One region of the Priestia sp. P1_B12_1 genome, then DNA from elsewhere that is predicted to be linked to it. Evidence: riboswitches for the same ligand, from Rfam matches in the RefSeq annotation. Region 1 holds a riboswitch; each other region holds the start of a gene.
What was found. A riboswitch is a leader RNA that binds a small molecule or an ion and turns the genes downstream of it on or off. The one in region 1 is predicted to bind cobalamin.

Region 1 (7,432 bases):
AGGCGATATCAAAAAATTAGGTAAGCTTGGCGGAAAGACAATTCTTTATTTTGAAATTGTTACAACCATTGCTATTGTAGTGGGGATTATTGCCGCGAACTTATTTCACCCTGGTGCAGGGGTTGATATGGGACATATTGAAAAAAGCGATATTTCTCAATATGAGGCAACGGCAAAAACGTCTGAAAGTACAGGGATTGCTCAAGAGCTTCTTCATATTGTTCCGACAAACGTCTTTCAATCGGTAGCAGAAGGCGATCTTTTACCAATCATTTTATTTTCCGTACTGTTTGGTGTAGGCGTAGCTTCGATTGGAGAGAGAGGAAAACCTGTTTTAGCCTTTTTTGAAGGCGTCTTGGATGCAATGTTTTGGGTAACTAATTTGGTGATGAAGTTTGCTCCAGTAGGTGTATTTGCACTTATTGGTGTTAATATTATAAAGTTTGGTGTCGGATCACTTATTCCATTAGGAAAATTAGTGTTCGCCGTTTACTTCACCATGATTTTCTTTGTGCTTGTGGTTCTTGGAATTATTGCTAAAATGGCTGGAACAAGCATGTTTACGCTGATAAAAGTGTTAAAAGACGAGCTGCTTCTTGCTTTTACAACGGCAAGTTCAGAAGCCGTTTTACCGTCTCTTATCAAAAAGATGGAAGACTTCGGCTGTTCTAAATCGGTTACATCGTTTGTTATTCCAACGGGCTACACGTTTAATTTAGATGGTTCAACCATTTATCAGGCGCTGGCATCGCTGTTTATTGCTCAAATGTACGGCATCGACCTTTCCATTATGGATCAAATTCAGCTCCTTCTTGTGCTAATGTTAACCTCAAAAGGAATGGCTGGTGTACCAGGGGCATCGTTTGTAGTTGTACTTGCTACACTTGAATCTATGGGCTTCCCTCTTGAAGGCATGGCATTTATTGCAGGAATTGACCGCATTCTTGATATGATGCGTACCACAGTTAACGTAGTAGGAAATGCTTTAGCTGCTATTGTAATGTCCAAGTCTGAAGGCGAGTTTGATAAGCAAAAATCATTAAATTACACAAATCAATTAAAGAAATCAAACATAGCTTAAAACAAAAAAGCCGGGCATCTGCCCGGCTTTTTTGTTTGGAGCTGCCTGTTATCTTTTTTGAAACATATGGTAAAATAAAAGAAATGAGAGACAAAGGAAGTGTCATAATGACGGAAACTGTTCAGTTAATTAAAAAGCTTGTTTCGATTCCCAGTCCTTCTGGAAATACAGAAAAGGTAATTTCATTTGTCGAAGACTATGTAAAAGAGCTAAATATTCAAACGTATCGCAATCGAAAAGGGGGCTTAGTCGCTACTATTCCCGGTAAAGATACAGATCACCACCGCATGCTGACGGCTCATGTCGATACATTAGGTGCTATGGTAAAAGAAATCAAACCGAGTGGACGTCTGAAAATCGACCTGATTGGAGGGTTTCGCTACAATTCTATTGAAGGAGAATATTGTGAAATTGAAACTTCATCAGGAGAAGTATTTAAAGGAACCATCCTTATGCATCAAACATCTGTTCATGTGTATAAAGATGCAGGGAAAGCTGAGCGGAATCAAGAAAATATAGAAATTCGATTGGATGAAAAAGTACATAGCGCAGAAGATGTTCGCAGTCTTGGAATTGAAGTCGGCGACTTTGTTTCGTTTGATCCTCGTGTAGAAATAACAAAAAGCGGTTTTATTAAATCTCGTCATCTCGATGATAAAGCAAGCGTAGCTTTATTGCTTCAGCTCATGAAAATAATTCAAGAAGAACAGATCGAACTGCCATACACTACGCATTTTCTCATTTCAAATAATGAAGAAATTGGATACGGAGGAAATTCGAACATTACGCCTCAAACAGTAGAATACTTAGCGGTTGATATGGGTGCTATGGGAGATGGACAATCTACTGATGAATACACCGTGTCTATTTGTGTAAAAGATTCAAGCGGCCCATATCATTACGGTTTGAGAAAGCATTTAGTGGAGCTAGCTAAGCAGCATGATATTCAGTACAAATTAGATATTTATCCGTTTTACGGATCAGATGCTTCTGCTGCTATTCGTGCCGGACACGATATCGTACACGGCTTGATTGGTCCAGGAATTGATTCTTCTCATGCGTTTGAGAGAACGCATCAAGATTCATTGAATCATACGTATAAGCTTCTCTATTACTATGTTCAGTCGAACATGATTCTGCTTTAAGAAAGGGATATTTAATTAGTGTATTTTTATGCAAAGGAAAGAACAGAACGGGATTGTGATGTCTGTTCTTTCCTTTCTTAAAAAAGAAGCCGGCTGTCTGGCTTCTTTTTTTTTTATAAATACTATATATTTTTTTACTGGTGAATCAACAGTTGGTTAAAAAAGCACCTTTTTAAAAAGGTACCATACTGCTTAAACCTTTTGTACATTTTGTTCATTTACAGAAGTTAAAATGTTTTTAAATTTTTAAAAGTTTCTTGTGACAAGTTTTGTAGAATGGGTTTTCAAAAGGAAATGGTTTCGTCATAATGTGGATATAGCGATCACTACAATAATCGGAGGCGAATCTTTTCATGTGGGTACTGACGGTATATGCTGGAAAAGAAATGAAAATGTTTGAATTTGAAACTGAAAAGCAGGCGAGAGAAGCTTTTGCCAAAACAAATGGCTGTAAAGTTCTTTCAGAAGTCGTGTATTATAATGATCCTCATTTAACATTGGTAGCTATATAAGTAGAAAAACAAGAGCTGATTTTTTGCTCTTGTTTTTTTATGGCTCTTTATATCCTATAAAAAGAATAGAGTTGAAATAAAAAAAAATGTACGCTATGATATGGTAGTTACTTCTATTATTCTGATAGTTTAAAAGGTTCATATATATCAAACAGCAACAGTAAAGATGCCAAGAAGGCTTAATAGGGAAACTGGTGAAAGACCAGTACTGCCCCCGCAACTGTAAGTGTGGACGAACGAGTATAACCACTGTGGAAAAATCACGGGAAGGTTCTCAAGTAGAATGATACACAAGTCAGGAGACCTGTCTTTATTGTGAAGTTTCTATTTCTCCGGGGAGCGGGAAGGGAAACGTTGGCTTAAAGTGGCATTCGTGTACACTCTTATTCTGACGTTTTACCCGCTCGCATATTAGCGAAGCGGGTTTTTCTCGTATCGCAAAACTACATATCGTGCAAAAAAGGTGCGCAATGTCCACATTGCGTTAAATGGGAAGTCTGGTGTGAAGCCAGCGCGGTACCCGCCACTGTGAAGATGAGCTGATTGCATATGCCACTGTATTCGGGAAGGCGCAATCAAGTGATGAATCGAAGTCAGGAAACCAGCCTTTTTCCAATGCGAAGCTTACCCTACGGGATATAGGTGGAAGTGCAAAAACTTAGTTTGAATTTTTCTGCGCCTCTATCATTGATAGAGGCGCTTTTTTTAGTAAAGGAGCGAATGAGTGTGACGACGTGGAACTTAAATGGAACAAAACATCACGTATTGATTTGTAATGGAAGCAGCTGTATGAGAAAAGGTGGAGAAGAAGCCACGCAAGCTATTCGAAATAAAGTGACAGAACTGGATTTGGATGAAACGGTTCATACAACGCGTACACGTTGTAACGGACGATGCAAAGATGCTCCTGTAGCTATCGTCTATCCTTCAGGAGATTGGTACAAGCAGGTCACTGAAACCGTGGCTCATCGGATTGTCGAAGAACATTTAGCAGGAGGCTGCAGTATAAAGGAATCGCTTATTTATGAATATGATCAAAATGGTTTCGTTTCTCCGGAAAACAGTGACTCCATAGAAGGAATTGACAAAGTAAAAAGTAACGCATAAAGGAGGAGCTAGCATGAAAGGTAAACTTTTAGTTATTGGATTTGGGCCGGGAAGCTTTGAACATATTACACAGCGAGCAAGAGAAGCCATTCAAGAAAGTGATATGATCATCGGTTACAAAACCTATGTGGAATTAATTCAAGGACTGTTAACGAATCAGCAAATTATTAGTACGGGAATGACCGAAGAAGTAAGCCGTGCACAGGAAGCTGTAAAGCAAGCTGAAGCAGGAAAAACCGTAGCTGTCATTTCGAGCGGAGATGCGGGAGTATACGGAATGGCAGGCCTTGTGTATGAAGTGTTGATTGAAAAAGGCTGGAAAAAAGAAACGGGCGTAGAGCTGGAAGTAATTCCTGGCATTTCGGCTATCAATTCATGCGCATCTCTCCTTGGAGCGCCCGTGATGCACGATGCTTGTACAATTAGTTTAAGTGACCACCTTACGCCTTGGGAGCTAATCGAAAAAAGAATTGAAGCAGCTGCACAAGCAGATTTTGTAGTGGCTTTTTACAACCCAAAGAGCGGAAGACGAACAAGACAAATTGTTGAAGCGCAAAGAATTCTATTAAAGTATCGTTCCCCTGATACGCCTGTTGGTCTTGTGAAAAGCGCTTATCGTGACCGTGAAGAAGTCGTAATGACCAACTTAAAAGACATGTTAAATCATGAAATTGGCATGCTGACTACCGTTGTTGTCGGAAATTCATCTACGTTCTTTTACGACGATTTAATGATTACACCGCGCGGGTATCAGCGAAAATATACCCTCAACCAAACGGAGCAGCCGCTAAGACCGCATCAGCGACTTCGAAAAGAAGCAGAACCATGGGCTCTCGATCAAGAAGAGACTGTAAAGCAAACAGCTTCGACTATTGAAGCAATTCAGACCAAAACAGAAGAAACAGCAACTTCACGAGCTCTTGCAGAAGAAGCGCTTCAAGCAATTTTAGGTGAACCTACTTCTGCGGTCGTACGTCAGCCAGTACAGTCTATTTTCGAAGTCGCGGTTAGTCCAGGACTTGCCAATAAGAAATTCACGCCTGTTCAAATGACAACACTAGCAGAAGTTGTTGGTGAAAAAGGTACGATGGAGTATACACCTGACCATCAAATCAAACTTCAAATTCCAACAGCCCAGCCAGATGTGATTATTAAAAAGCTCCAAGCAGCTTCCTTTTTACTATCTCCGGTCGGAGACGTGTTCACAATTAAAGCGTGTGATTTTTGTGACGGAGAAAAAAGCGATGCTATTCCACATACGGAAGAATTACAAAAACGCCTCGGGGGAATGGACATGCCAAAAGAGCTGAAGCTTGGTATTAATGGATGCGGTATGGCCTGTTATGGCGCAGTTCAAGAAGATATCGGCATTGTCTATAGAAAAGGTGCGTTTGATTTATTTTTAGGAGCTAAAACGGTTGGACGAAATGCGCATTCAGGTCAAATTGTGGCGGAAGGCATAGCACCTGACGACATTGTTGAAATAGTGGAGAACATTGTCCATGAATATAAAGAAAAAGGTCATCCTAATGAGCGATTTCATAAATTCTTTAAGCGTGTGAAGAACGTTTATGGATTCGACTATCAAGATATAACACCAAAAATAAAAGTAGAACCAGCTCCGTGTGGAGATTAAAAAATGGGAGGGCATTATATGAAATCAGTTTTATTTGTCGGTCATGGAAGCAGAGATCCTGAAGGGAACGATCAAATTCGCGAATTTATTTCGACTATGAAGCATGATTGGGACGCATCTATTTTAGTAGAAACGTGTTTTCTAGAATTTGAACGCCCAAATGTAAGTCAAGGCATTGATACATGTGTGGCAAAAGGAGCAAAAGATGTAGTTGTAATTCCAATTATGCTCTTGCCTGCTGGCCACTCTAAAATACATATTCCGGCGGCTATAGATGAAGCTAAGGAAAAATATCCACACGTAAACTTCGTATACGGACGTCCCATTGGCGTTCATGAAGAAGCCCTTGAAATTTTAAAAACGAGATTACAAGAATCAGGAGAGAATTTAGAAACTCCAGCTGAAGACACGGCTGTTATCGTCTTAGGGCGAGGAGGAAGTGATCCTGATGCAAACAGTGATTTATATAAAATTACGCGCCTTCTTTGGGAAAAAACAAACTATAAAATCGTTGAAACTTCTTTTATGGGCGTAACTGCTCCGCTGATTGATGAAGGGGTAGAGCGATGTTTAAAACTAGGCGCTAAAAAAGTGGTTATTCTCCCGTATTTCTTATTTACAGGAGTACTAATTAAGCGTTTGGAAGAAATGGTGACGCAGTATAAAATGCAGCATGAAAACATTGAGTTTAAGCTCGCCGGCTATTTCGGTTTTCACCCAAAACTGCAGACAATTTTAAAAGAACGTGCTGAAGAAGGATTAGAAGGTGAAGTGAAAATGAACTGCGATACGTGTCAATATCGCCTCGGCATTATGGAGCATATTGATCACCATCATCATCACGATCATGACCATGATCACGGACACCATCACCACGATCACCATCATGACCACGACCACCATGAAGATAAGGTCGGCGGGCTAAAATGATTTTATTGTTAGCCGGAACTAGCGATGCACGTGCATTAGCCGTGCAAGTGAAAAAAGCAGGTCATGAGGTTACGGCAACGGTTGTAACCGAAAACGCAGCTATCGAATTACAGCGTGCAGAAGTGAAAGTGAAAATTGGACGTCTCACAAAAGAAGATATGATGGATTTTGTAAACGAACATCGTGTAAAAGCTATTGTGGATGCAAGTCATCCCTTTGCGGAAGAAGCGTCTAAAAATGCTATCGGCGCAGCTGCTGAAACAGCGATTCCTTACATACGCTATGAGCGGGCTTCGCAGGCTTTTACCTATGATAATATGACGATGGTTTCTACGTATGAAGAAGCAGCAGAAGTAGCAGCTGTGAAAAAAGGAGTTATTATGCTCACAACAGGCAGCAAAACGCTGCAGGTTTTTACAGAAAAGCTGCTTCCTCTTTCAGATGTACGGCTTGTTGCTCGTATGCTTCCAAGGCTGGATAATATGGAAAAGTGCCAGCAATTGGGATTCCCGCAAAAAAATATTATTGCTATTCAAGGGCCGTTTACAAAAGAGTTTGATCGAGCGCTGTATAAGCAATACGGAGTGACGGTCATGGTCACAAAAGAAAGCGGAAAAGTTGGATCTGTGGATGAAAAAGTGGAAGCAGCTAAAGAGTTAGGCTTAGATATTATTATGATTGGGCGACCGAAAATTGAGTATGGAACCGTGTATTCCACGTTTGAAGAAGTGGTTCATGCTTTAGTAAACCAAAATAGGAGTTGATTGAGATGGATTTTCGTACAGAATTTAAACCGTTAACTGTTCAGCCTCAGCAAATAGAAGGAAAAAGTTTTGAGATGATTACAGAAGAGCTTGGGCCTCATCCGTTTACAGACGAACAGTACCCAATTGTTCAGCGCGTAATTCATGCGTCTGCAGACTTTGAACTTGGGCGCAGCATGCTGTTTCATCCAGATGCGATTCAAGCAGGAATTAAAGCTATTCGCAGCGGCAAGCAAGTAGTTGCAGATGTACAAATG
Region 2 (7,432 bases), on a different contig from region 1:
GCGTTTCTGTCATATGACGAAAAACCACTTGTTTCCCTTCTTTTGTTTGCCACCTTTTTTCTGTTAAAAAAAGCTCATTGGCAAGCCAGTTCGTGACACAATCCAAAAGTATAGCATCATCACTTTGAAGATTCGGCAGAATTTTTTGTAAATCTATAGACTGTTCGATCGTTACCCAAGGCGTGTTCGCTGCTTGGCGTTCTGTTTGATGAAGCTGGATGCGTTTTTGCATTTCCTTATCTGTTTGCCTGCTTGTGGCAATATAAACAGCACGCTTTGTACAAAAAGTTTGAACCATATTCTCCGCTGCACGTGATTTTCCGCTTCGAACGCCTCCGCTAATAAAGATGATCATATTTCATCAAGTCCTTGTTTGATTACGTTAAGTAAATAGTCATTTTCTTCTTTCGTTTTCACAGCCAAACGGATATAGCGGCCATTTAAAAATGGGAAGTTTTCAGTATGACGAGCTACCACGCCATGGCTTGCTAAATAGACAAGCCATTCGCGCGTTTTAATAGAAGACGGAACACTGCAAAGATAATAGTTTGTCTGAGAAGGAGAAACCAAAAGCCCCCATTCTTTTAGTTGACTCAAGATCCGTTCCCGTTCTTGTTTAATATAATGTACGGTTTCTTTTACAAAATCTTTTTCATCCACACATATCATGCCTACTTGCTGCGACAATCCATTTACACTCCAAGGAGGCTGCTTTTTAGACATCTTGCTGATGATTTTTTCATTTGCCAAAATATAGCCAAGACGAAGCCCGGCAATATTAAACATCTTTGTCATGGAACGCACAACAATGATATGTTCATAATCCAGAATAAGAGAATCAAATGAAGGCTGATATTCGACAAAATCAATAAATGCCTCATCAATCATTAAGTATGTACCATGATGAGCAGCAGCTTTTACTACTTTCATCCATTCCTCATGACTATACATAACGCCCGTTGGATTATTTGGATGGCAAATCCACAGTACTTTTATGGCCGGAAGAATGCTCATAATCAACTCTATATCCCAGCTCCAGCCATTTTCTTCAGCTAAAGGAATGTATGTCACTTCACATCCATAAGCTTTACTTGCCTGTTCATATTCAACGAAAGTCGGCTGTACAATCCCTGCTTTCTCTCCTGAAAATAACGAAGCAATAAGGAAAAACGCTTCAGCGGCACCATTTGTAGGCAACACTTGAGCAGCTGAAACATGATGATGAGCTGCAAGTTTATTTTTCAGCTTCGTTACTTGAGGATCAGGATAACTAAACGCTGCATCCTTGAATTCGTTCCACTTTTCGTGAAGCACAAGGGGAGCCCCTAAAGGATTTGTGTTCACGCTAAAGTCTTTTATATGCGACAAATTCTCGGCCCCTATTGCTTTTAAAAAGACAGTAGGATTAGCTCCATGTGTAGGTAATAGCACTAATAACTCCTCCTAACAAAAAATATAATAACCACGTAGCATAGACCGTCCTTTTCATAATGAAAACAGCTTGTTCAATATGACCGGCTTGCAGGGGAATGAGTGGTTCACCCATTTTTGCACGATTAGATTCTATGCCTTTATATGTATTAAGTCCGCCGAGTTGAATACCTAACAGAGCCGCCACTGCGCTTTCCCCGTATCCGCTATTTGGACTTGGATGCTTCTTAGCATCACGCTTAATCAAACTCGTTACATGCCCAAGAGAATACTGGCTTTTTGCTACATTAACAGCCGTCATCACCACTGCAGTTAACCGACTTGGAATATAGTTTAATACGTCATCGGTTTTTGCACTAAAGTAGCCGAACAGAAAGTAGCGGTCATTTTTGTACCCAACCATCGAATCACATGTGTTAATAGCCCGGTAAAAAAATGCTAGGGCTCCTCCTCCTATAAATGCATAAAAAAGCGGAGCTGTAATACCATCACTTGTATTTTCAGCCACGGTCTCTACCGTCGCTCTGGCAATTTCTCCTTCTGACAAACGATCTGTATCTCGTCCCACAATCATGCTTACTTCATATCTAGCTTTCTCCATATCTCCTAGCTGAAGCGGCTTTTGTACCTTATAGGCAGCTTCGCTTAAAGAACGAGTGGATATAGTAGTCGCAATCATTACGCCTTCTACTAAAACACCTGCTATAAAATGAACTCCGTACAAAGCATGGAGGAACAAAAAGGGAACAACTCCTGCGAGCACAGCCATACTTATCACAAGAAGCAATCCTTTGAATCGTTTTCCTGCACCTGTATTTAATCTGGAATCCATCCAATAAATCCATTTGCCAAACCAGCGAACGGGATGCGGCCAATTTTCGGGGTCACCTATAATTCGGTCAATTAGTAAAGCAATCGTCATGGCCGTCATGTGTGCAATTATCGCTTGTGTAATACTCATTTCTTCACCTCTTTCCCTTAAGTCCCTGCTCTAAGCTTATTTTCACCAGCTTGGCTACCGCTTGCCCTAAAGCGGTCATAGAGCCTGCATATTCATATAATGCTCCTTGCTGAGACGCTGCAACTGAGATGCTGTCCGTAGATGTTCCCGTAGCAATCGTCTTTGTAGCCGGATCTATGACACCCAGCTGTGACAGCGTTTTTGTTTTAGCTTCTGTGGCCGCGATAAAAAGCTGTAAAAACGCTGCATCCGTAAGCGTACCTTCCACGAAAAAAAACATATTAATTGTACCGGGAGAGGAATAGAACGGGACAGCTTCATCAGCTGTAATATCTACTGCGTTTCCTACTCCAGCCGTTATCACGGAAGCTACTCTTACTCCGTAGCCTTCATAACAGTAAACCGCTCTTTCTTTTAACCAAACGGCTGTCATCAACCCTACGATTTGCTCATGGCGCACATTTTCTTTCATCAAATATTGCTCATACTCCAAAGAAGGAGTATCTGAATAATAGTCTTTGTGAACAAATCGATTGTAAAAGGTGTCCGTTTCCGTAATGCCTGTTCCTAAAACCCCTGAGCTGTATGTTTTATAAGAAGTCTCGGTTTTCATGATTAAAAGCTCAGGCCGTTCTTCAATTTTAAGATGTGAAAAGGGACCAATCCCCTTTTCAATTCGAACTGGAATATGGTCCCTCTTCTTATTTATTGTACACCTCAGGGTATACTGCTTTTGCTAAGTCCTCTAAGCCATCTACAATACGAGGTCCTAAGCGATTGATTTTGTTTTGATCAACCTTCTCGATGTTACCCTCTTTTACAGCAGTCATGCTGCTCCAAGCGGGACGCTTCATAATCTCATTTTTGTCTGCATCATACGTTGCGATAATAACGTCAGGGTTTAACTTAACAACTTGCTCTTCAGAAAACTTAACCCAACCCTTTTCACTAGCTGCTACGTTATCTGCACCGATCATAGTAAGCATTTCGTTCATGAACGTACCTTTTCCTGTTGTATAAATCTCAGGAGCTCCTGATACCTCTATCCATACTTTTTTACGATCTTCTTTTGAAATCGTTTTTGCTTTTTTCTCAATTGAAGCTACTTTTTCTTTCATGTCTTTAATTGTTTGATTAGCTTCTTTTGTTTTACCTGTTAATTTACCGATTTGCGTAATAGAATCATAAACCGTATCAAACGTTGTTGAATCTTTTACAACAAATACCGGAATACCCGCACTTTCAATTTGTTTAAATACTTCATCCGAAACGCCCATACTTGAAGCGTGTGCCAGCACTAAATCAGGATTTAAAGCAATAACTTTTTCCGCATTAACGTTCATATCTCCTACCTGCGCTTTTTTCTTTACGCTTTTAGGATAATCATCGTTGCTTGTAACACCGACTAATTCTTTTTCAAGGCCAAGGGCATATACAATCTCCGTATTACTTGGCATTAAGGAAACAATTTTCTTAGGCTGTTTTTTCAACGTGATTTCTTTATCACGCGCGTCTTTTACCTTCACTGGAAATGCAGCTTGTGACGTTTGTTCCGTATCTTGCTTCGTTTTTTTATCACTGTTGCTTTGGTTGCCTGCACCGCATGCAGCAAGTACGATGACTAACAGTGCAATAATGGAATACGAAAGCCATTTTTTCATCTAAATACTCCCCCTATATATTGTTCATTGTGAATACGAAACCTCCACGTTAAAGAAAAAGCAAATGATCATGCAAAAAGCAGCGCTATCCCGTTTTTCCGCTTTGACTATGTATACTGCTCGCAGGCAGCTTCAAAATAAAAAAGCTTTACTTTCAATTGAAAGCAAAGCAGGTAACGTCAAGATAAGCAGGAAAAGAATCCGTTCACTATACTTGATATGTATGTTCATTACCCTGCTTCACCCTTCCTCGAAGGTTTCACAGCTAACAATAAGGCAGGTCTCCTGACTTACGCACAGAGCGCTTACAGTGGCGGGACCGCGCTGGTTTTTCACCAGACTTCCCTTTTCACTCAATCTTTAAATTGAGACCTTATTGCTTTACGATTATTCACTTGTCCTAGTATACCCCACTCATGGAAAAATGGAAATAGCCATTCTCACAAAAAAAGCTGCGAGAATGCTCTCGCAGCTTAAGGAATTAAAGAGTTGCTAAAAATTCACGGACCGCTTCAGGCGTTTTAGCATTTGCACTGTGCAAGTGTGCAATTTTTTCACCGTTTTTATATACAAGAAGAGAAGGAATACCCATTACATTGTTTTCAGCAGAAAGTTCTTCAAACTCATCCTTATCAATTTTAAACCATGCTTTATCTGTATTTTCGTCAACGATTTCATCAATGAACATATCCAAACGTTTGCAATCAGGACACCACGTTGTCGTAAAAATCCCAACGCTTAGTGTTTCGTTCTTAATTTGTTCGCGAAATTGTTTTTCTTCCGTAAATTGTTTCATTATGTTACCTCCAACATCTATTCGTTCCTTCTCCCTATTCTATGGTAAGAAGTCTGACTTCATTATAAACGATTTTTTTATCATTGTGCTAATGTTTCAGCTTATTTAGACCATAACGGTTTTAGACGTAAAAAAATGCTAGCTTAAAAAAGCTAACATTTCGAAATCGCAGAATGTTGTGTCTATTATCAGCTAAACCATTTAGGCGGCATGTTTCGGTTCCAATAAATTTTCCCTAAATCATAATGCTTCTGAAAATTATCTGCAGCCGCATGATAGTGAAAATTAAACCAGTATCCATCTTTTGGAGGATTTTCACGCCGTACATGAAATCGTATTAAGTCCTGACCGGTTTCCCGGTCATATACATGGAAAATCTTTTCACCGTAGCCAGCAGCAGGGTGCTCGCTTATCTCGAGATTCTGAATCGACTGTTCACGTTCAGTGCCAATGTCGGTCAGCACTTCTTCAATTTTAGGTAACACTGCTAGACGAAATTCATCTTCAATGACAGGTCCAATTTTTGTTCCGAATTTTTCCACTGACTGTTTTTCAGCTGATTCCATTGCATACGTAACAAATGATGAAACGTCTTCATATTTTGGTTCTTCATATGGCAAATGAATATCTTCTATAACAGCTGTGACAGGAGTTGTTTCTCTTACATACCCTGCTTTATGTTGCTTGTCCGCTTTTGCATCATCAACGTATAAATATTCTGGTGGAGTGACAAGCCCAAATGTAAATACTGTAATAAATACAATTAGCATTCTTTTTATCCATCTAGGCATTCGTATCTTTCCTTTCTCATCTTTTCCCATATGGTCTTTTCATATCGTAAAATTCATTGTTATAACTCACTAGGTATTGTAACATACTTATTAATTTTTTACCTATATTTGCTTATTCATTTATGCTGCCTACGGGCATTCGAAGACTTTTTAGTTAGCACCTTCCTTCTTCTATTTGAGGTTGTCACACCGAGCGGAAACCTATACAAGATATTCCTTTTTTGCTGGATGCTTAAACACAAAAGTATTTTTATGTTCAAAAATATATCATACTTTTATGAACTTTAGATGAAATTCATAAAAAAAACTTCCAAAACTTTTTAATTCCTAAAAGGTTTTGGAAGTCTTTTCAATGATCGGGATTCATTTTACTTTTTTGTTTATTATTGTATATCAATTGTCCCGTAATGAAATTTTGATGTTTTTCGTTTTTGTACGGTAAATCCATGTTCTTCAAAACGACTGCTTTTCCAATGATCTTTTAGCACGATCTTTTGTTTGGCTACTCTTTTTGCTTCTTGTATAGCCATTGGCGTCAGCGTAGTATACAGTGCTATTGCTTTAATACCGTTAATTCCATTCGATTCATCAATTTGCTCTTGAAACATAGGATCAAAGTAGACAACATCAAAAGAATTATCTTCACAACACGCCAAAAACGATTCAAAATTTTGATGAACCACGTTTATACGCTTCATTGCATCGTTCAACTCTTGTACGTCACTTTCCCAATTTAAAAGTCCTTGTTTGACTAAATAAGCTACATAGCGGTTGCCTTCTAGTCCGACAACTTTCCCGCTTTTCCCTACCGCTGCGCTCGCCATCATACTATCCGATGCAAGACCAAGTGTACAGTCAAGCACGCTCATTCCTTTTTCTAAACCAGCAGCTTCAATAAACGGATCACGTTCTCCTCGCAGCCATCTCTTTACTCTAAACATAGCGGAATTTGGATGAAAAAAAATAGGTTCCTCTTCATTTTGGACATGCAATTCTACTCTATTCTTACCGACAACCAGCACGTCTGCAGCTTGAAGATTTTGAAGATCTGCAACGGATTTCTTCTCTCTTACTACAAAAGGTATACTTAAATCAGCGGCTACTTGTTTGGCTTTTACAGTCATCTGTTCATTTGTTCGACCAGCAGTCGTAACAATCACTTTCATAACTCCCCCTACACTGTTTGGCTATTTACATAAAGAAAAAGGATGCCGATAGACATCCTTTTTCTTATAAAGTATATGCGATTTTTCTCTAAAAATCTATATACTAGATGTGACAAAAGCAGGACATTTTATGAACAGTGCTGCTTAAAGCCATTTAAAATATTTTCAAAAATAACTTCTAACGGCTGACCTTCAATTTCATGTCGAGGAATAAAATGAACGACTTCTTTTCCTTTTAAAAGCGCCATAGACGGTGATGAAGGCTCAATGTCCCCAAAATATTCACGCATTTTAGCTGTTGCTTCCTTATCTTGGCCAGCAAAAACAGTTACCACTTGATCTGGTTTTTGCTCAGACTGTAAGTACGCTTGCGTTGCTGCAGGACGTGCTAAACCAGCAGCGCATCCACAAACTGAATTAACGACAACAAAAGTTGTTCCTTCTACGTTTTCCATAAAATCAACTACGGCTTCCTCTGTTGTTAATTCTTCATAACCAGCTTGAGTTAATTCTTGACGCATTGGTTTAACTAACTGACGCATATATTCTTCATATGCCATTGACATATTAACATTCCTCCTAACAATCATTCACGCTAAAAGCATACTATAAAAACCAGGAAAAAT
Region 3 (7,432 bases), on a different contig from region 1:
ACACCAAATGTACTTAGCGATAATCCAATGAATAAGAAATCGATTAACACAAAAATAATAAATAATACTTTATGAGTGCCCATTGCTCCAACTGTCATAAAAACGCTGAAAATCAAGTAGCCGACAAAAGCAAATGCGAGCTGCTTCGGATCCGCTTCTTTTGCGAGCGCTTCCCCAAATGCTCCAAGCTGAATAAGCCATGTCATAGCTACACCTAGCCAAAATAACCCGAAGGCACCAAAAGCAGTTGCGCCGAAGGTATTATTATGTTTGAAATCTTGCATAGACGCGATTAACTGTCCTATTCCGCCTAAAAAAACCGCCCATGGCAATACCAATGAAACACCATCGGTTACCCCAAGCTTTTGAAACGATGCAACAAGTGTCACCATGGCAAGTCCGAATAGACCTAGCGCTGATGGATCCCCTGTTACAATTTTAACGTGCTGCGTGCTGTTGTTACTCATGTTGTACCTCCCTGATTTTAAAAACACCTTTAAAAAGATACAAAAATGTACGGGAAGTGTCAATGGATATTTTTGGCCTTTTAAAATCCCATAAGACCAAGCAGTGTAGCGGTTACACTGCTTGGTCTTTACTTTCTTATTATTAAACGTTTTGTAATAAATTTTTTCTGGTTTGTTTTGCAGACTCAACCATCACTTTTAAAGCTTCAACCGTCTCGCTGATTCCTCTTGTTTTAAGGCCGCAGTCGGGATTAATCCAAAATAATGCAGGATCAAGTACCTGCAGAGCGCGGTCAATGTTTCGCTGAAGCTCTTCAAGCTTCGGTACGCGCGGGCTGTGAATATCATATACGCCAAGTCCAATTCCTTGATTGTACGTATGTTTTTCAAACGCATAAATTAATTCACCGTGGCTTTTAGACGTTTCAATAGAAATCACGTCGGCATCCAGCGCTTTAATCGCATCAATAATTTCTTCGAATTCCGAATAGCACATATGCGTGTGAATTTGCGTCTCGTTTTGCACCGATACCGTCGCTAGTTTAAATGCATACACCGCAGCATTTAAGTAGCTGTCCCAGTTTTCTCGTTTTAACGGCAGTCCTTCACGCAGCGCAGGTTCATCTACTTGAATCATTGAAATGCCCTGACTTTCAAGTGCTTCTACTTCTTTTCTAAGAGCAAGCGCAATTTGATTTGCCACGTCGTAGCGCGGGATATCATCACGCACAAACGACCAGTTTAAAATCGTAATCGGACCCGTCAGCATTCCTTTAACCGGCTTATTGGTTAAAGACTGTGCGTAGACCGTTTCTTTGATCGTCATCGCCTGCTCGTACGATACATCTCCGTAAATAAGCGGCGGCTTCACGCAGCGAGAACCGTAAGATTGCACCCAGCCAAACTTCGTAAACTGAAAGCCTCCTAATTTCTCACCGAAGTATTCGACCATGTCCGTACGCTCAAACTCTCCGTGCACAAGGACATCTAAGCCGATGTTTTCTTGAATTTCAATCCATTTTTTTATTTCCTCGTTAATGTACGCTTCATATGCTTCATCGCTTAACTCGCCTTTACGCCATTTTAGACGCTCTTTTCGCACTTCTTTTGTTTGCGGAAAGCTTCCAATCGTTGTCGTTGGAAGAAGCGGCAGTTGAAAAGCTTCTTGCTGAACGCGCTGACGTACGTCAAACGGCGCTTGTCGCTCTGCTTTATAGCTGTGCAGCTGCTTCAGCTCTTTTTGCACGTCTTGATGATTTCGAAAAGATGATCCATTTAATGCTTGAATTGCCTGCTTGTTTACGCTTATTTCTTCTTCTATTGCTTCTTTTCCTTGCTGCACTGCTTTTGCTAAAAGCGTGATTTCCTTTAGCTTTTCATCTGCAAAAGAGAGCGCATTTTTCAATACTGGATCAATCGTCTCTTCATTTTCCACCGTGACGGGAACATGTAATAAACTTGATGAAGGCTGCAGAATCAAACGTTCTTTTGATACGGCTTCTTCAATTTCACTGATCGTTGAAAGCTGTTCGTCCAAATTTTCACGCCAAATGTTTCGTCCGTCAATCACTCCTGCTGCCAGCACTTTATCAGTTGGAAAACCATATTTATTAAGCGCAGTGAGATTTTGGCCTCGGTCATGCACAAAGTCTAAACCAATTCCTTCAACAGGAAGAGACACAACTTCTTTGTAGTGATCAACGCTGTCAAAATACGTTTGCAAAATGACTTTTACATTCGGTGCCGCTTCCTTCAAAGTTTGATAGACTTCTGTGTAAAGCGCCAGGTCTTCTTTTGATAGCGTTGTAGCTAAAACCGGCTCATCTATCTGTACCCACTCTACTCCTTCTGCCTGCAGCTCCGCTAAAATAGTCGCATACAGAGGAACAAATTGTTCAACTATTTCTTTAAACTCATTTTTTTTATATCCTTTTGACAGCTTTACAAATGTTACTGGACCTAAAATCACGGGCTTGCCTTCCATATTCAGCTTCTGTTTTGCTTCTTTGTAAAACTGAAGCGGGCGATTTTCTATAAGAGACGGCGTACATTCCTCAAGCTCTGGTACGATGTAGTGATAATTTGTGTTAAACCATTTTGTCATCGTAGAGGCTACCGCACCTTTTGTTCCTCGGGCGATGTCAAAATACGTTTCAAGCGATACCGGTCCTCCGTCATAATCAAAGCGCTTTGGCACTAGACCAAACATAGTCGCTGTATCTAGCACGTGATCGTATAAACTGAAATCGCCGACTGGAATTAATTCAATTCCTGCGTCACGCTGTTTTTTTAGATGCCCTAGACGAAGAGCTTCAATCTCCTGAAGAAAGATATCTTTCTCTAGCTTTCCTGCCCAAAACTGCTCAAGCGCTTTTTTCCATTCTCGTTTTTCACCAATTCTTGGATAACCTAAGTTTGAACTTTTTACACTGCTCATTTTTTCCACTCCCTGTATATTTTTTATCGGTAAACTAAAAAATCTCTCTTTTCGAAATGAAAAGAGAGATGATACGCATACTTAACTAAAGTTGAGATAGCCTGTTTTTCTCAACACGTATTCCTCACTCCTCTCTATATCCCGTAGAGCTTAAGTGCATACAACAGGCAGGTCTCCTGACTTAGGTTCATCGCTTCTTATCCCTTCCCATTTCAACATGAAACAGTGGTTAATAAGTTGCTCCCCATTACAGTGGCGGGACCGCGCCGGCTTTTCACCGGTCTTCCCTTTTAAGCTGCGTACATTCGTTACACACACAGCACCTGATGCATTTTTATAAAATTGTTCATTCAAAATATATTCACATAAAATAAAAAGCCTCTCTATCATGAATAGAGAGGCATAGTATCTATGGAATCCTCTCTTATTTTTCAAAGCTGTACGCTTTGCAGGATGTAGCACCTTTTTAACAAAATTGTTAAATGGTTGCCGGGCTTCACAGGGCCAGTCCCTCCGCCTCTCTCAATAAGAGTTTTAATTGTTTATAATATTTTGAATGTAGAGTCATCTTAACACCTTACATTTATGTTGTCAAAAGAAATTTCAAAAAAATTAGTTTTCAGGAGGCGTTGACGCTAATTTTTGCCTTAACAATTTGTAATCATCTTTTCGATGTGTTTCGATTAAATCTTTCGCTCCTTGGTGATATCCTGACGAATAAATGTACTCTACCGCTGTTTCGATAAGCTTTCTTTTTTCTTCGGCACACTCCCGGTCCATTAGGGGGAACAGTCTACCTAAAAGGTCATTTAAATCTTCCTTGATAAAACGATCAAGTCCTTCTTGCATCTTTTCGTTTGCCATGATTGCTCCTCCATTTGCTGTGTATGTTCTGAGCCTCTATAAGCAGGCATTTCACTGTAAATTTCAAGATAAAGTTAAGTCATTAAACAGTATATCAAGTGAATGTTTTTCTTTAATTACATATGTAATACAAATATATGACAAATATAGAGAATATATCATCATTCATTATCTATTATAACGTTTGACTGAGCCTTCTGCTACAAGGTTTCGTTAAGAGTTATGCACATTTTCCCAAAAGAGGTTGAGACATAACAAAATGAATTCAATCTAAAGGCAAATGGGATACATGAGCTGAATCGCTTGTGACACCGCAGTTGATTTCCGTACAAGACTTCACTTTCCTCGGGAGCCTTCGTCTTGTCCTCCAATCACCTGCTAGAAAGACCTATACACATGAAACCTACGCTTACCTTAACAAAAAAAACAAACCACTAATCAAACATCTTGATCAATGGTCCTTTTTTCACTTCGTCTAAAATCCTTTTGTCCCAGCCTCTTTTTTTGAACCTAGCTTTCTATTTTCTTGTTTTCACAAACAATTTCTTCGAGGTCGTCCAAAATCCTTCCAAAGAAGAGGTCCTAAAATGTCGTACCTGCTTACAAAAAACTGCGTAAAATTATAATTATTTAAAATTAAAGGCGGCTCAAAATCAAGGGGAGCACCCGCGCCTCCTGACAATACAAAATCAGTGCCTCTTCCAAGCGTAAACGACCCGTTTCTGTTTTTTCTAATAAACTGCTCGTCATACGCATGCACGTGGCTGACTAACACTTTTTTCACGCGGTGTTCTTGAATTAAATCAAAAAATTCTTGACTTTGAGGAGTCGTTACAGGAAACCCTTCAAGGTTTGTCCACCGGCCAATATTTGGCTGCGCATGCATCGCTACAACGGTGTTACGAGGAGCATCCTCCAGCTGCTGCTCTAAATAATTCAGCTCTCTATCTGTAAATCCATATATTTTATTCTTGGGACTGATGACATTATTTAATGCGATGCACCGGAAGTTGAAGACAGGAATATCAATGACCCAGTGTACTTTTCCGATAGTGGCTCTGAAGTTTTCAAGATTGCTTTCATCAAGGTACAGTTCATCATGATTCCCTACGCATACAAACATAGGAATGTTTGGTGCGATTTTTTCAACAACCTTAACAAAATGCTCCAAATACTCTTTTTTACCTGTATAGACGGTGTCTCCCCCATGAATAATGAACAGCGGGTTCAATTCCACCGCCTTTTTTAACACAAGCTCAAATTCACCGCTCATCGTGAAACAATCATCGTTTGGTCCGTCACCTCTGCTGTCTCCCATAAAAATAAAGTTAAATGGATCTCTCGGATTTAATTGTTTAATTCTTTGCTTTAATAACTTTTCAGAACGTTCATGAAGCGTCAAATTCATCAACTAGTTAATCCCCCTATTAATAAATAAAGTTAGTTAAAAGTAAACAAGCTTACTTATTTATATGAGAATTTGTTGATGAAGGTCACTACCCTCTTGTAAGCAGAACGCACATTTAAATTAGTTTCCATAGCCTATCTATCCTTTTATTTTGTTAAGCACTGATAGGACCACATAAAAGCTAGAATCCTACAAATCTAAAAAAGAACCCCTTGCTGGGATAGCAAAGGGTTCTTTTTTTAAAACATTTACGACAATTAAACATATTTATTACGCTCAACTGGAGGTACAGAGCTTCTTCCAGAACGAGCTGCCATGTCTGTTTCAATTTGCTCTAGGCTGCGTCCTTTTGTTTCAACCACTACAAAACGTATGAAGAATAAACCGAGAATACAAATGATCCCGAACGTTGAAAAGATAACGCCCAAACTAAACTGATCAGCTAAAATTGGGAACACAAGCCCTACTGCCAGCGATCCAGTCCAGTTAAAAGCAGATGAAATCCCAGCACCGATTCCGCGTACAGAAAGCGGGAAAATTTCTCCTACAATGATCCACGTAAGCGGCGCCCAAGAAAACGCATAGCAAAGGATAAAGCAGCAAAGAGCAATTAACGTAACCCAGTTAACAACGACTTCATTAACCCCTAACGCTCCTAGAATAGCTGGTGTGAAAAAGGAAAGAGCCATACCCGCGCCGCCAATCGTAAGAATGGTACGGCGGTTGAATCTATCAACAAACTGCAGAAAAATAAGTGTTGTCACGACAAAGATTACCCCAACGATAACCGTAAAACCAGCAGCTACCTGCGGCGCTAAACCAACTTGACGAGCAATGCTTGTTGCATAATAAACAATTGAGTTGGAGCCTTGAATCTGCTGAAAAGTTGCCATTCCGACGCCGATAATTAAAGCTAGACGAAACTTTTTATGAAACAGCTGTTTAATGCCTGATTGTTCATGAACAGCTACGCTTTCAATTTCAGACACTTCAGCTTCCACTTCAGCTGTTGAGCGGCGAAGCGTACGCAGCACTTCACGCGCTTTATCTGGCATTCCATTTTTAATTAAGTAGCGAGGCGACTCTGGAAGCTTGATCATACCGATGCATAATACAATTGCGAAAATACCGGCGCTGCCGAGCATTAATCGCCAGCTGTTTGGAACCGGCTCAAAAATAAAGGCTACGATATAGCTTAATAATAATCCAATTACAATCATTAGCTGATTTAAACCTGAAAGCTTCCCGCGAATATGAGCAGGTGCGATTTCTGACATATAGGCAGGAACTAACGAAGAAGCCGTTCCTACTGCTGTACCTAAAAAGACGCGCGCAATCGTTAACGTAATTTCCTCTGGTGCAATCGCTGAACCGATGGAGCCTAAAAGAAAGATGATAGACGAAATTAAAATTAACTTTCTTCGTCCAAACTTATCCCCTAACAATCCGCTTAAAATGGAACCGATAATTGCTCCTCCCATTAGCGATGAAACCACAATTCCCAGCCAGAGCGGACTCAAATGAAACGCTTCACGGATATGACCTTCTGCACCAGCAATAATCCCAATATCATAACCGAATAAAATACCGGCAAATGAGCCGAAGAAGAAGATAAACTTACTTGATACTTTACTCATGATTATATCCCCTTTGTATTGTCTTAGTTTTGCTTTCTATCACACTTATTTAAAACGCTTTCATTTATTCTTAAAAACAGCGTTCTTTTACTGAGGCTATATTTTCATTTCCAAGGAAGCAGCGCTCCCTCGGAAATGTGAATGCTTACTTAATAATGACGTACTCTAGATCCACAAGCTTTGCATAGCTGACGATTTGATCCGTCGTTAAATTTAGTGAAAGAACCGTATGATGGCCTCCTCCGTTTTCAATCCACGCTTTAACGCCGTCTTGGAAGTTCGGCTTAATGTTCCAAAGCACGCGCGCTACCGGAAGATTGGGAGCTGGAACTTCTGGCTCAAATGCCGATACTTCGTTAATTAACAGCTTGTAATGCGTACCGAAGTCAGCCATGGAAACCACTACGCCTTCTCCTTGTTTACCATCAAACACTAAGCGGGCCGGATCTTCGCGGTTACCGATACCTAGCGGAGAAACGATTAGTTTTGGCTTGTTTACCGCTAGCGTCGGGTCTACTTCAAGCATGTGTGATTGAAGCACAGACTCGCGTCCGGGAGCCAATTCATACGTGTAGTCTTCCATAAAGCCCGTTGACTGATTATGGCTCATCACTTTAAG

Region 2: linked by a shared signal. The riboswitch ahead of AC1D0Y_RS13855 (ABC transporter substrate-binding protein) and the one ahead of AC1D0Y_RS21790 ((2Fe-2S) ferredoxin domain-containing protein) in region 1 are both predicted to bind cobalamin.
Region 3: linked by a shared signal. The riboswitch ahead of metE (5-methyltetrahydropteroyltriglutamate--homocysteine S-methyltransferase) and the one ahead of AC1D0Y_RS21790 ((2Fe-2S) ferredoxin domain-containing protein) in region 1 are both predicted to bind cobalamin.

Annotation. Positions count from the first base shown of each region.
Region 1 covers NZ_JBFTZR010000007.1:149,688-157,119, reverse strand. Annotated here, with positions in the region: gene AC1D0Y_RS21805 (cation:dicarboxylate symporter family transporter) at 1-1,081, shown strand, start outside; gene AC1D0Y_RS21800 (M42 family metallopeptidase) at 1,189-2,226, shown strand; gene AC1D0Y_RS21795 (hypothetical protein) at 2,580-2,738, shown strand; cobalamin riboswitch at 2,886-3,064, shown strand; cobalamin riboswitch at 3,183-3,362, shown strand; gene AC1D0Y_RS21790 ((2Fe-2S) ferredoxin domain-containing protein) at 3,465-3,845, shown strand; gene cobJ (precorrin-3B C(17)-methyltransferase) at 3,859-5,481, shown strand; gene AC1D0Y_RS21780 (sirohydrochlorin chelatase) at 5,500-6,411, shown strand; gene cobK (precorrin-6A reductase) at 6,408-7,175, shown strand; gene AC1D0Y_RS21770 (precorrin-8X methylmutase) at 7,181-7,432, shown strand, end outside.
Region 2 covers NZ_JBFTZR010000003.1:552,162-559,593, forward strand. Annotated here, with positions in the region: gene AC1D0Y_RS13835 (bifunctional adenosylcobinamide kinase/adenosylcobinamide-phosphate guanylyltransferase) at 1-355, opposite strand, end outside; gene cobD (threonine-phosphate decarboxylase CobD) at 352-1,431, opposite strand; gene cbiB (adenosylcobinamide-phosphate synthase CbiB) at 1,406-2,392, opposite strand; gene AC1D0Y_RS13850 (adenosylcobinamide amidohydrolase) at 2,397-3,005, opposite strand; gene AC1D0Y_RS13855 (ABC transporter substrate-binding protein) at 3,094-4,053, opposite strand; cobalamin riboswitch at 4,312-4,444, opposite strand; gene AC1D0Y_RS13860 (thioredoxin family protein) at 4,535-4,849, opposite strand; gene AC1D0Y_RS13865 (YpjP family protein) at 5,038-5,640, opposite strand; gene AC1D0Y_RS13870 (class I SAM-dependent methyltransferase) at 6,024-6,800, opposite strand; gene AC1D0Y_RS13875 (BrxA/BrxB family bacilliredoxin) at 6,935-7,372, opposite strand.
Region 3 covers NZ_JBFTZR010000004.1:151,414-158,845, reverse strand. Annotated here, with positions in the region: gene AC1D0Y_RS15525 (acetate uptake transporter) at 1-467, opposite strand, end outside; gene metE (5-methyltetrahydropteroyltriglutamate--homocysteine S-methyltransferase) at 610-2,904, opposite strand; cobalamin riboswitch at 3,054-3,246, opposite strand; SAM riboswitch class I at 3,326-3,436, opposite strand; gene AC1D0Y_RS15515 (hypothetical protein) at 3,517-3,768, opposite strand; gene AC1D0Y_RS15510 (metallophosphoesterase family protein) at 4,301-5,176, opposite strand; gene AC1D0Y_RS15505 (sugar porter family MFS transporter) at 5,434-6,813, opposite strand; gene araA (L-arabinose isomerase) at 6,959-7,432, opposite strand, start outside.